4 regions of the Mesorhizobium sp. 2RAF21 genome follow, and region 3 is predicted to be linked to each of the others. Evidence: predicted binding sites of a transcription regulator. Region 3 holds the regulator's gene; each other region holds the start of a gene.

Region 1 (2,202 bases), on a different contig from region 3:
TCGGCTCGGACTTCGCGTCGTAGCGTTTTGCCCATTCCGCCAGGATCGCCTTGCGGTTGTTCGCCGCCCACTCGAAGTCGTTCTTGATCATGTGGTCGGCGACATTGGCGGGCAGATGCTCCACCGGCTTGGCGATGCCGGGATAGGCGAGAACGGCATAACCTTCGTTGTACATCTCATTGGCCTCTTTCGAGACCGAGAAGTCGACCAGTTTCTTGGCCGCGTCGAGCTTGGCAGTGCCCGCGACGATGGCAGTGGCTTCAGCCTCCCAGCCTGAACCTTCTTCCGGGAAGATGATGTCGAGCGGCGCGCCCGCGGATTTGGCCTTCGCGCCCGGGAACTCAAACGAAACGCCGATAGCTGTCTCGCCGGCGCCGGCCATCTTGCACGGCTTGGACCCTGAATGCGTGTAAGCGGAAATGTTCTGGTGCAGGCCGTCCATGAAGGCCCAGGCGTCCTTCTCGCCGAACATCTGCAGCCAGGCCGAGACGTCGAGGAAACCGGTGCCCGAGGAATTCGGGTTCGGCATCACGACATGGCCCTTGTATTCGGGCTTGGTCAGATCCTTCCAGCTTTTCGGCGCGGCAATGCCGAGCTTCTTCGCCTCGAGGGTGTTGAAGCAGATGGCGGCGACATAGGCGTCCATGCCTGTCCACGACGGTGGATTGCTGTTGTCGACGAAGCGCTTGTCGAGTTTGTCGACGCCGGCAGGCGCATAGGCTTCCAGCATGCCTTCGCTTTTCAGCAACAGCAGCGACGTTGCCGCCAGCCCCCAGACGACGTCGGCCTGCGGATTGTCCTTCTCGGCAAGCAGCTTGGCGGTCATGACGCCGGTGGAGTCACGCACCCAATTGATCTTGATGTCCGGATAGGCCTTTTCGAAAGTCGCCTTGTAGCGATCGAGGTCGACGGCCTCGATCGCGGTATAGACCGTCAGATTGGTTTCGGCGATCGCCGTCGAGGCGGCAAAGGTCGCAGCAAGCGCTGCAAGCACGGATGCAATACGAGATTTCATGGCTTGGATTCCCCGTCTGGTGGCACATTCTTCGATGCATTGGGACGCCGATCCTGCGGCTGTGCCGGCCCAGAGAATGCCGGCACACGACGTCCATGAGCCACTCTAGATGAAGGGATTACGATAAGTGAAATCTATTTATTCTATGAAACAATAGGCTGGACTGATGTTTGTCACAGGGTTGTCATGGACGGCCGTGAGCACGTCGAAACCGGCTGCCGTTCCTGCTTTTTTCGGCTCAAAGACCGCTTGAAAATCGATCAGAAGCCGAAGAGCTCGGCGACGGTCTCCTCGCCAAGGGCAAAGCCCGTACTGGCGCCGGTGCCGCTGGTAACCATCACCAGCCTGACATCCTCATGCGGCGCATCGCGAAACGCCGCGTGGCTGGCGGAAGAGTAGGTTCCGGTCCAGCGTGCGGTCACCGCCGGCTGCACCTGCGGAAGCAGCCTGGCGAATTCGCGGAGGATCAACCGGTCGACCTCTTCCGACCCGAAGGGGTCGGGCGTGGCGCCATAGTGATGGGAATCGCCGATGACCAGCGAGCCATCGGCGCTCTGGGTGACGATCAGATGGACGCCGTTGGCGAGCTCCCCGGCCTGCTCGTTTTCCAGCCGGCGCCGGAGGGCTGCCGCCTCCGGCAGCGCCGCATAGCCTTCATAACGCAACAGGCTGAGATCGGAGACCAGAGCCGCGCCGAGCTGGAAGCCGGGATTGGCCAGGCGCAGCATCTGCAGCTTGCAGCGGCGCACGCCATATTGCCCGATGCGCTCCGGATAGAGGCTGATCAGATCGTCACCGGGACACACCACCACCCTGGCAGCGTGAACAAGTCCGGCACTTGTCACCACCGCGCCGGGCTCGATCGCGGTCACGGCTACGCCGAAGCGGAATTCGACACCGAGTTGCCCGGCCAGGAACGCGGTCAGTTTTGGCAACACATCGCGCGACTCCACGCGCAATTCATGCGGGCTGTAAAGGCCGCCGGCGATCTCCGCGCCACGCAAGGCAGGCAGCCGGGCGATGACGTCCGCCGGCGTCAGAAGCTCGCATTCGGCACCGTCCGCTGTTGCCGCGAAGGCCTCCAGCACGGAAAGCGCCTCGGCCCGGCGGGCGACGACCAGCTTGCCGCGATGCAGGACGTCGAGGCCGGCCTCGCCGGCAAGATCGAGCCAGATGGCACGAGTTCG
Region 2 (2,202 bases), on a different contig from region 3:
ACCCGGTCACCCAATTCGGCGGCGAGTGCCTCCAATTTCTCGACGCGCGTGCCGTGCAGGCCGACAACCGCGCCCTGCTTATGCAGCAGGCGCGCAATGGCCTCGCCAATGCCACCTGTGGCTCCGGTGACGAGCGCCTTGCGGCCAGTCAGATCGAACATGTTTCGTCCCCTCTCAAGCGCACCCTTAATATGGGTGGGGTCATCAGGCTTTCTAAGCTAGCGCCGCGAGCGCGGCATCGATATCGGCCGGAGTTCCAACGGAAACGGTCGCGATATCGCGATTGATGCGCCGCGCCAGACCGGACAATACCTTGCCGGCACCAACTTCATAAAGCGTGGTCACGCCATTGGCGCCGAACCATTCGACCGTTTCGCGCCAGCGCACCCGGCCGGTGACCTGCTCGACCAGACGGGCGGCGATCGTATCCGGGTCCGTCGTCGGCGACACCGAGACGTTGGAGACAACGGGAACGACCGGGGCGTTCTTTGCCACTCCCGCCAGCGCCACGCGCATGGCTTCGGCGGCAGGTGCCATCAACGCGGAATGGAAAGGAGCCGACACCTGGAGCATCAGCGCGCGCTTGGCGCCCTTTTCCGTGCAAAGCCTGGCCGCCAGTTCCACTGCCGCCTTGGCGCCGGAAATCACCAGCTGGCCGCCGCCATTGTCGTTCGCCACCTGGCATACCGATCCTTTTGCAGCCTCGGCACAGGCAGCTTCGACATCGGGCTGTTCAAGGCCGATGATGGCAGCCATGGCGCCCTCGCCCACCGGAACGGCCGACTGCATCGCGTTGCCGCGAATGCGCAGCAGGCGGGCGGCATCGGCTACAGAGACAAAGCCAGCGGCGGCGAGTGCGGAATATTCGCCCAGCGAATGACCCGCGACATAGGCGACCTTATCTTTCAGCGAAAAGCCACGGGCTTCCAGCGCGCGCACGGCAGCAAGCGATACGGCCATCAGGGCCGGCTGGGCATTGGCCGTCAAAGTCAGTGTCTCCTCGGGTCCTTCCCAGATCAGGGAGGACAGTTTTTCACCGAGGGCCTCATCGACCTCTTCGAAGACGCGCCGGGCTTCGGGGAATGCATCGGCAAGGTCCTTGCCCATGCCGACCGCCTGGCTGCCCTGCCCCGGAAAGGTGAATGCCACCGCCATAGAGAGCTCCAACTGGTTAATCACGCCTGCCTGTGCGCAAGCCCAGCCCACAAGTCAAGAGCCCAGCGTGCCCGCCGGGCGAGACACGCGGAGCGGCGCCAGCCAGTTTTGCAGCGATCAATCATGATAAAAACCGAACACGATTCGTTTGCTGGCTCTTCTAAATTTTGCCACAGGCGCTAGCTTTCCGTGACATTTGAATGACAGTTTGATGACGCATTCATAATGCAGGTGGGGATCTACGAATTGGCGAAAGGTTTGTCGGGGAGCGGTATGACTGCGCCGAAGCATAAGTATGACAGCGCCTTCCCCGGCTTCGAGCCGGGAGAAGAAAGGCGTGCCATGCGGTATTGCCTGGTCACCCTGGTGGCGTCGGCCGTGCTGGTTTTCGCCATTGAGCTCATCTTCCGCGGCGACATCGTCAGCACACTCGGCTTCTTCGTGCAGCCATTCAAGCCCGGCTGGACGACGGTCGTTCTGTTCACCCTCATCCTCATCGGCCTCGATGCCCTGCTTGGACGCAATTACCAGGGCGTGATGATCTTCGCGCCGGTGACGCTGGCGCTCGCTTTCATCGGCCACCAGAAATCGCGCTATCTCGGCGATCCGCTCTATCCCACGGACTTTCTTTACGCGCGGCAGATTGTGGAACTGATGCCGCTCCTGGTGCGCGAACGCCCTTGGACAGGCGTTGCGCTCGGCGCAGGCATCCTGGCGACGATTGCCTTGCTCATCGCATTGTGGCTCGGCTGGCGCCGCCGCACCTCGACATTGCGCTACAAGGCCCGTCTCGCCCGCCTCACCGTGGCTATTCCCCTGTTGGCGTTCTTCGTTTCGATCATGGACTACGCCGCTTTCTCGTGGACGCGCGATCGTCTGCAGATCATCCCGATGATGTGGGACCAGAAGGAAAACTACAATTCGAACGGCTTCGCGCTGGCCTTCGCACTCAACGTGCCTATGGCCCATGTCGTGGCTCCCCTGGGCTATTCAGACAAGGCAATCGAGACGATCGCCAGACCCGAGGTGGGCGCGGTTGTGCCCGAG
Region 3 (2,202 bases):
GCTCGACCAAGGCGTTGCTGAAATCGGACAATGGATTGGCGCAGCGCGTCGTGTCCGACGATGCCATCATGGATGCGCGCCAACGCGAACTGGACAACCGTGCGATCACGCTGATCGCCAAGCGGCAGCCGATGGCGCAGGACCTTCGTGCCGTCATCGGCGCCATCCGCATGGCGGGCGATTTCGAACGCATCGGCGACCTTGCCAAGAACATCGCCAAGCGGGTTGGCGCGGTCGGGCAGAGCGGGACGCCGCGCGAATTTTCGCATTCCATCGATGCCATGGCGCAGCTCGTACTCGTCCAGGTCGACGGGGTGATCGAGAAATATGCGGCGGCTGATCCGCAGGGGCTTGCTCAGCTGAGGGCCGACGATGAACGGATCGACGTAAAATACACTTCCGTCTTCCGCGAATTGCTGACCTACATGATGGAAGATCCGCGCAACATCACGCCGTGTACGCATTTGCTGTTCTGCGCCAAGAATCTGGAACGCATCGGCGATCACGTCACCAATATCGCCGAAAATGCCTACTACGTGCTGACGGGCGAGCAGTTGCCGCCCAATCGGCCGAAGTTCGACGAGACGGCCGCAGCCGTCCCGGCCGCGTAGCAAAAGGACGACGGCAAGATGATCGCGCCGCGTGTCATGGTGGTGGAGGACGAGGAGCCGTTGGGCGTTCTCCTCCGCTACAATCTGGAATCCGAGGGCTACCAGGTCGAGGTGGTGGCGAGAGGCGACGAGGCGGAAATCCGGCTCCAAGAGAATGTTCCAGATCTTCTGGTGCTCGATTGGATGGTTCCGGCCGTATCCGGTATCGAATTGTGTCGTCGGCTCAGGATGCGCCCCGAAACCGAACGTCTGCCGATCATCATGCTGACGGCGCGAGGCGAGGAAAGCGACCGTGTGCGTGGGCTTTCCACGGGAGCGGACGATTATCTGGTCAAGCCGTTCTCGATGCCGGAGTTCATGGCGCGGGTGAAGGCGTTGCTGCGCCGGGCCAAGCCTGAGGTGCTATCCTCGGTGCTCAAGGTGGGCGACATCGTGCTCGACCGCGAGTCGCACCGGGTTTACCGCAAGAAGAGTGAAATCCGGCTCGGGCCGACGGAATTCCGCCTGCTGGAATTCATGATGCGCCATCCCGGTCGCGTTTTCTCGCGCAGCCAGTTGCTCGACAATGTGTGGGGCGAGACCATCTACATCGACGAACGCACGGTGGATGTGCATGTCGGGCGGCTGCGCAAGGCGGTCAACAACGGTCGCATGCCGGATGTCATCCGCACCATCCGCGGATCCGGTTACGCTATCCGCGAGGACTGAGCCTAGCCTTCGCCGCCTTGTGGCGGCGGGGGCATGGTTGCCATCGGACCGCCCAGTGCGAAGATTTCCTGGTCGATGAAGGTCAGTGCGCGCATGGCGCACCCTTCCCGGATCAGCATTTGCTCGTTCGGCTCCGTGTCGAAGGAAATCGAAGCGGAATGCTGGCCGCCGGCGGTCTGGGCAATCGCTTCCCGCAGTGCCGGCTCGATCAGGTCGAAGGCCGTCGCGCCGATACCGACGAACGTCACCGGGGCGGGGTCGATGACGGCAAACAGGGACCCCAGACCGTAGCCCAGCGCCTCACCGGCGCATCGATAGGCGTCGCGTTCGGGGCCTGCTGTCATGCGTGCCTTATCAGCTAGCGCCTGCATCTCGTTATCAGGGATGTCGGCAGCCGGTTCCGCGTTTTCGTCGATGCCATTGGCGCTTCGCCAGATCGCATAGTTACCGGCATAGGCCTCGACGCAGCCGTGCCGGCCGCAGCGGCACAGCGCGCCTTTCGGGCGATGGATCATGTGGCCGAACTCGCCGCCGGACGAATGTGTGCCGATGAACAATTCGCCGTTGAGCACGATACCCATGCCGATACCGTGCGAGAGCAGGACGGCGATGAAGTCGTCACGATAACGGTCGGTACCGCGCCAGCGCAACGCAACGGCCATCATGTTGCAGTCGTTCTCGACGATGACAGGAATGCCGAACGCCTCTTCGAGGATATCTGCGAACGGAATATTGCCGTGAGGCGTTATTGGCGTCCAAAGCATGGCACGCGCATGGGAATCGGCAGTGCCCTGGACAGCGAAGGCAATACGCAGCACGCGTCGCCCAATCGTGGTTTCGTCTTCGAGGCGCTGCCGCACGATCGTGACACATTCCTCGATCA
Region 4 (2,202 bases), on a different contig from region 3:
TGGCCACGTCTATGCCCCGGAACACTATATCGATGCCTGGGTGGCGGTTTCCCAGCCGCCCGGCTGGACGGCTGAGAAGATCGACGCGCTGAAGGCCTATTTCGTCTCCCAGCGCCCGGCCGGCTGATCCCGATCAGTATTTCTGCGGCACGTGCAGTTCCGGCGGCAGCACCGCGCGCTCATATTGCGGGTTGAAGACGCGCTCCGGCAGCGTGATGTCGTCGTGTGGCACGGCCTCGTAGGGCACCTGCTGCAGAAGATGGTCGATGCAGTTGAGGCGTGCCCGCTTCTTGTCGTTGCCTTCGACGATGAACCACGGCGCTTCCTTGATGTTGGTGCGCAGCAGCATCTCTTCCTTGGCCTTGGTGTACTGCTCCCAGCGCACGCGCGACTGCAGGTCCATCGGCGACAGCTTCCACTGCTTCATCGGATCGTGGATGCGCATGAGGAAGCGCATCTGCTGCTCCTCGTCGGTGATCGAGAACCAGTATTTGATCAGCGTGATGCCGGAACGCACCAGCATGCGCTCGAACTCCGGCACATCGTGGAAGAATTCCTCGACCTGCCCGGGCGTGGCGAAACCCATCACCCGCTCGACGCCGGAGCGGTTGTACCAGGAGCGGTCGAACAGCACGATCTCGCCACCGGCCGGCAGATGCGGCACGTAGCGCTGGAAATACCATTGCGAGCGCTCGCGCTCGGTCGGCGCCGGCAGCGCCACCACGCGGCAGATGCGCGGGTTGAGACGCTGGGTGATGCGCTTGATGACGCCGCCCTTGCCGGCGGAATCGCGCCCCTCGAACAACACCACCACCTTCGCCTTGGTGTGGGCGACCCAGGATTGCAGCTTGATCAGTTCCGACTGCAGCCTGAGCAGTTCGCGGAAATAGGTCATGCGGTCGACGGATGGCGGGTGCGACCGCTTGTAGATCTTGGCGATTTCCTCCGAAAGCGCCGGTTCCGACAGCTCCAGCTCATAGTCTTCGTCGAGCGTGTCGGCGAGTTCCGCCTCAAGCCAGTCTGTTGCGGGAGAATTGCGTTCCAGTTCGGTCATCATGTCGCTCCGCGTTGGCGCCGTGAGCCGACCAATATCCGCCCGCAATGACGGTTTTATTTCAGGGTATTCGGAGCAACGAAGTCGTTCTGAGGAAGAAGCCCCGTATTCACCGCCTCAAGCGGATATGAAGCGCCAGATCTTGTCGTCGGGCTCGATCTGGCCGCTCAGCACGAAATATTTGTAGAGCACGAGGAAGGACAGCGCCGTCTCGGTCGGTCCGTTCTGGAACTGGCGGCAATAGGCCTGGGCATTGCCAATGATGCGTTCGGCCTGTTCGGGATGACGCTCGAAGAAAGCGATCTTGTCGGAAAGGTCCGAAAAATCCGGCGCGAGCTCGACATAATGGACGTCGGGCTTCAGATGCCCCTCGCAGAACCAGATCTCGTTCGTCGGCTTCAGCATCAGGCACAGCGAATTCGAACTCATAATCCATTTCAGGTTCGTCGCCACGTCATAGCCTTCGAGCGAGACGATGTAGCGGTAGCGCTTCTGCTCCTCGACGCTCATGAACGGCCTGCGGTGGCGCTCCGGCGCGTGGGTGGCCGGCGAGCCTACATCGCAGAAGGGCAGCCCCTGGGCGGCGTCCAGGAAGGTCAGGCGGATCGGGTTGTTGAGATCGCCCCGCCACACGACCCGGGGCTGCTTGTCCGCGAACCGCAGCGGGTCCGCCGGCATCTGGAAATGGCGGAGCTTGTCCAGCTTGAACAGGACGGCATTGGCGTTGTCGGCGCCGACCGGCCGGTTCTTGACGATGGTAGGCACCGGCGGCAGGCCACGCACGTCGCCATATTCGACATCCAGCCGCAGCGCGCCATCGAAGTAACGCGCGAATTCCTTGAGGTCGTAATAGTACATCGTCGGGCGGAACGGCAACGTTGCCACCGATACCGCAGCCGCGCTCGGTGTGAAACGGTCTTGCAGCTTGTTGTAGTAGTTCAGCCGCTCGACGATCGAAGGTCCGGAGCGAACCGCTCGCGCCAGCCACTTGTCGAGCCGGCGGCGAAACAGCGCTGGCGGCGCACTGTCGCGAACAATATTACGAGCATAGTAGAAGACTTTCCCTGCCCGACGACGAAGATTACCCATCGATATTCCAATGCAAGCGGCCGCACCGGTTTTTATCGCCGGGACCACCGTTGCACCAG

What was found. Region 3 encodes PhoB, which activates phosphate uptake and scavenging genes when phosphate is short. Its sites were predicted from a motif close to TGTCATNNANCTGTCAT; they were not measured.
Region 1: AB4136_RS05865 (putative 2-aminoethylphosphonate ABC transporter substrate-binding protein) is a predicted target of PhoB. The motif match lies at 1,187-1,203, and genes of this name have one in related genera.
Region 2: AB4136_RS18205 (LTA synthase family protein) is a predicted target of PhoB. The motif match lies at 1,356-1,372, and genes of this name have one in related genera.
Region 4: ppk2 (polyphosphate kinase 2) is a predicted target of PhoB. The motif match lies at 1,102-1,118, and genes of this name have one in related genera.

What each region holds. Positions count from the first base shown of each region.
Region 1 covers NZ_JBFRGM010000003.1:140,729-142,930, reverse strand. Annotated here, with positions in the region: gene AB4136_RS05865 (putative 2-aminoethylphosphonate ABC transporter substrate-binding protein) at 1-1,015, opposite strand, end outside; gene AB4136_RS05860 (TIGR03364 family FAD-dependent oxidoreductase) at 1,276-2,202, opposite strand, start outside.
Region 2 covers NZ_JBFRGM010000010.1:206,918-209,119, reverse strand. Annotated here, with positions in the region: gene fabG (3-oxoacyl-[acyl-carrier-protein] reductase) at 1-161, opposite strand, end outside; gene fabD (ACP S-malonyltransferase) at 214-1,155, opposite strand; gene AB4136_RS18205 (LTA synthase family protein) at 1,429-2,202, shown strand, end outside.
Region 3 covers NZ_JBFRGM010000013.1:73,232-75,433, reverse strand. Annotated here, with positions in the region: gene phoU (phosphate signaling complex protein PhoU) at 1-611, shown strand, start outside; gene phoB (phosphate regulon transcriptional regulator PhoB) at 630-1,319, shown strand; gene AB4136_RS21610 (ROK family protein) at 1,322-2,202, opposite strand, start outside.
Region 4 covers NZ_JBFRGM010000004.1:349,633-351,834, reverse strand. Annotated here, with positions in the region: gene AB4136_RS09075 (alpha/beta hydrolase) at 1-127, shown strand, start outside; gene ppk2 (polyphosphate kinase 2) at 134-1,054, opposite strand; gene AB4136_RS09065 (glycosyl transferase family 90) at 1,172-2,143, opposite strand.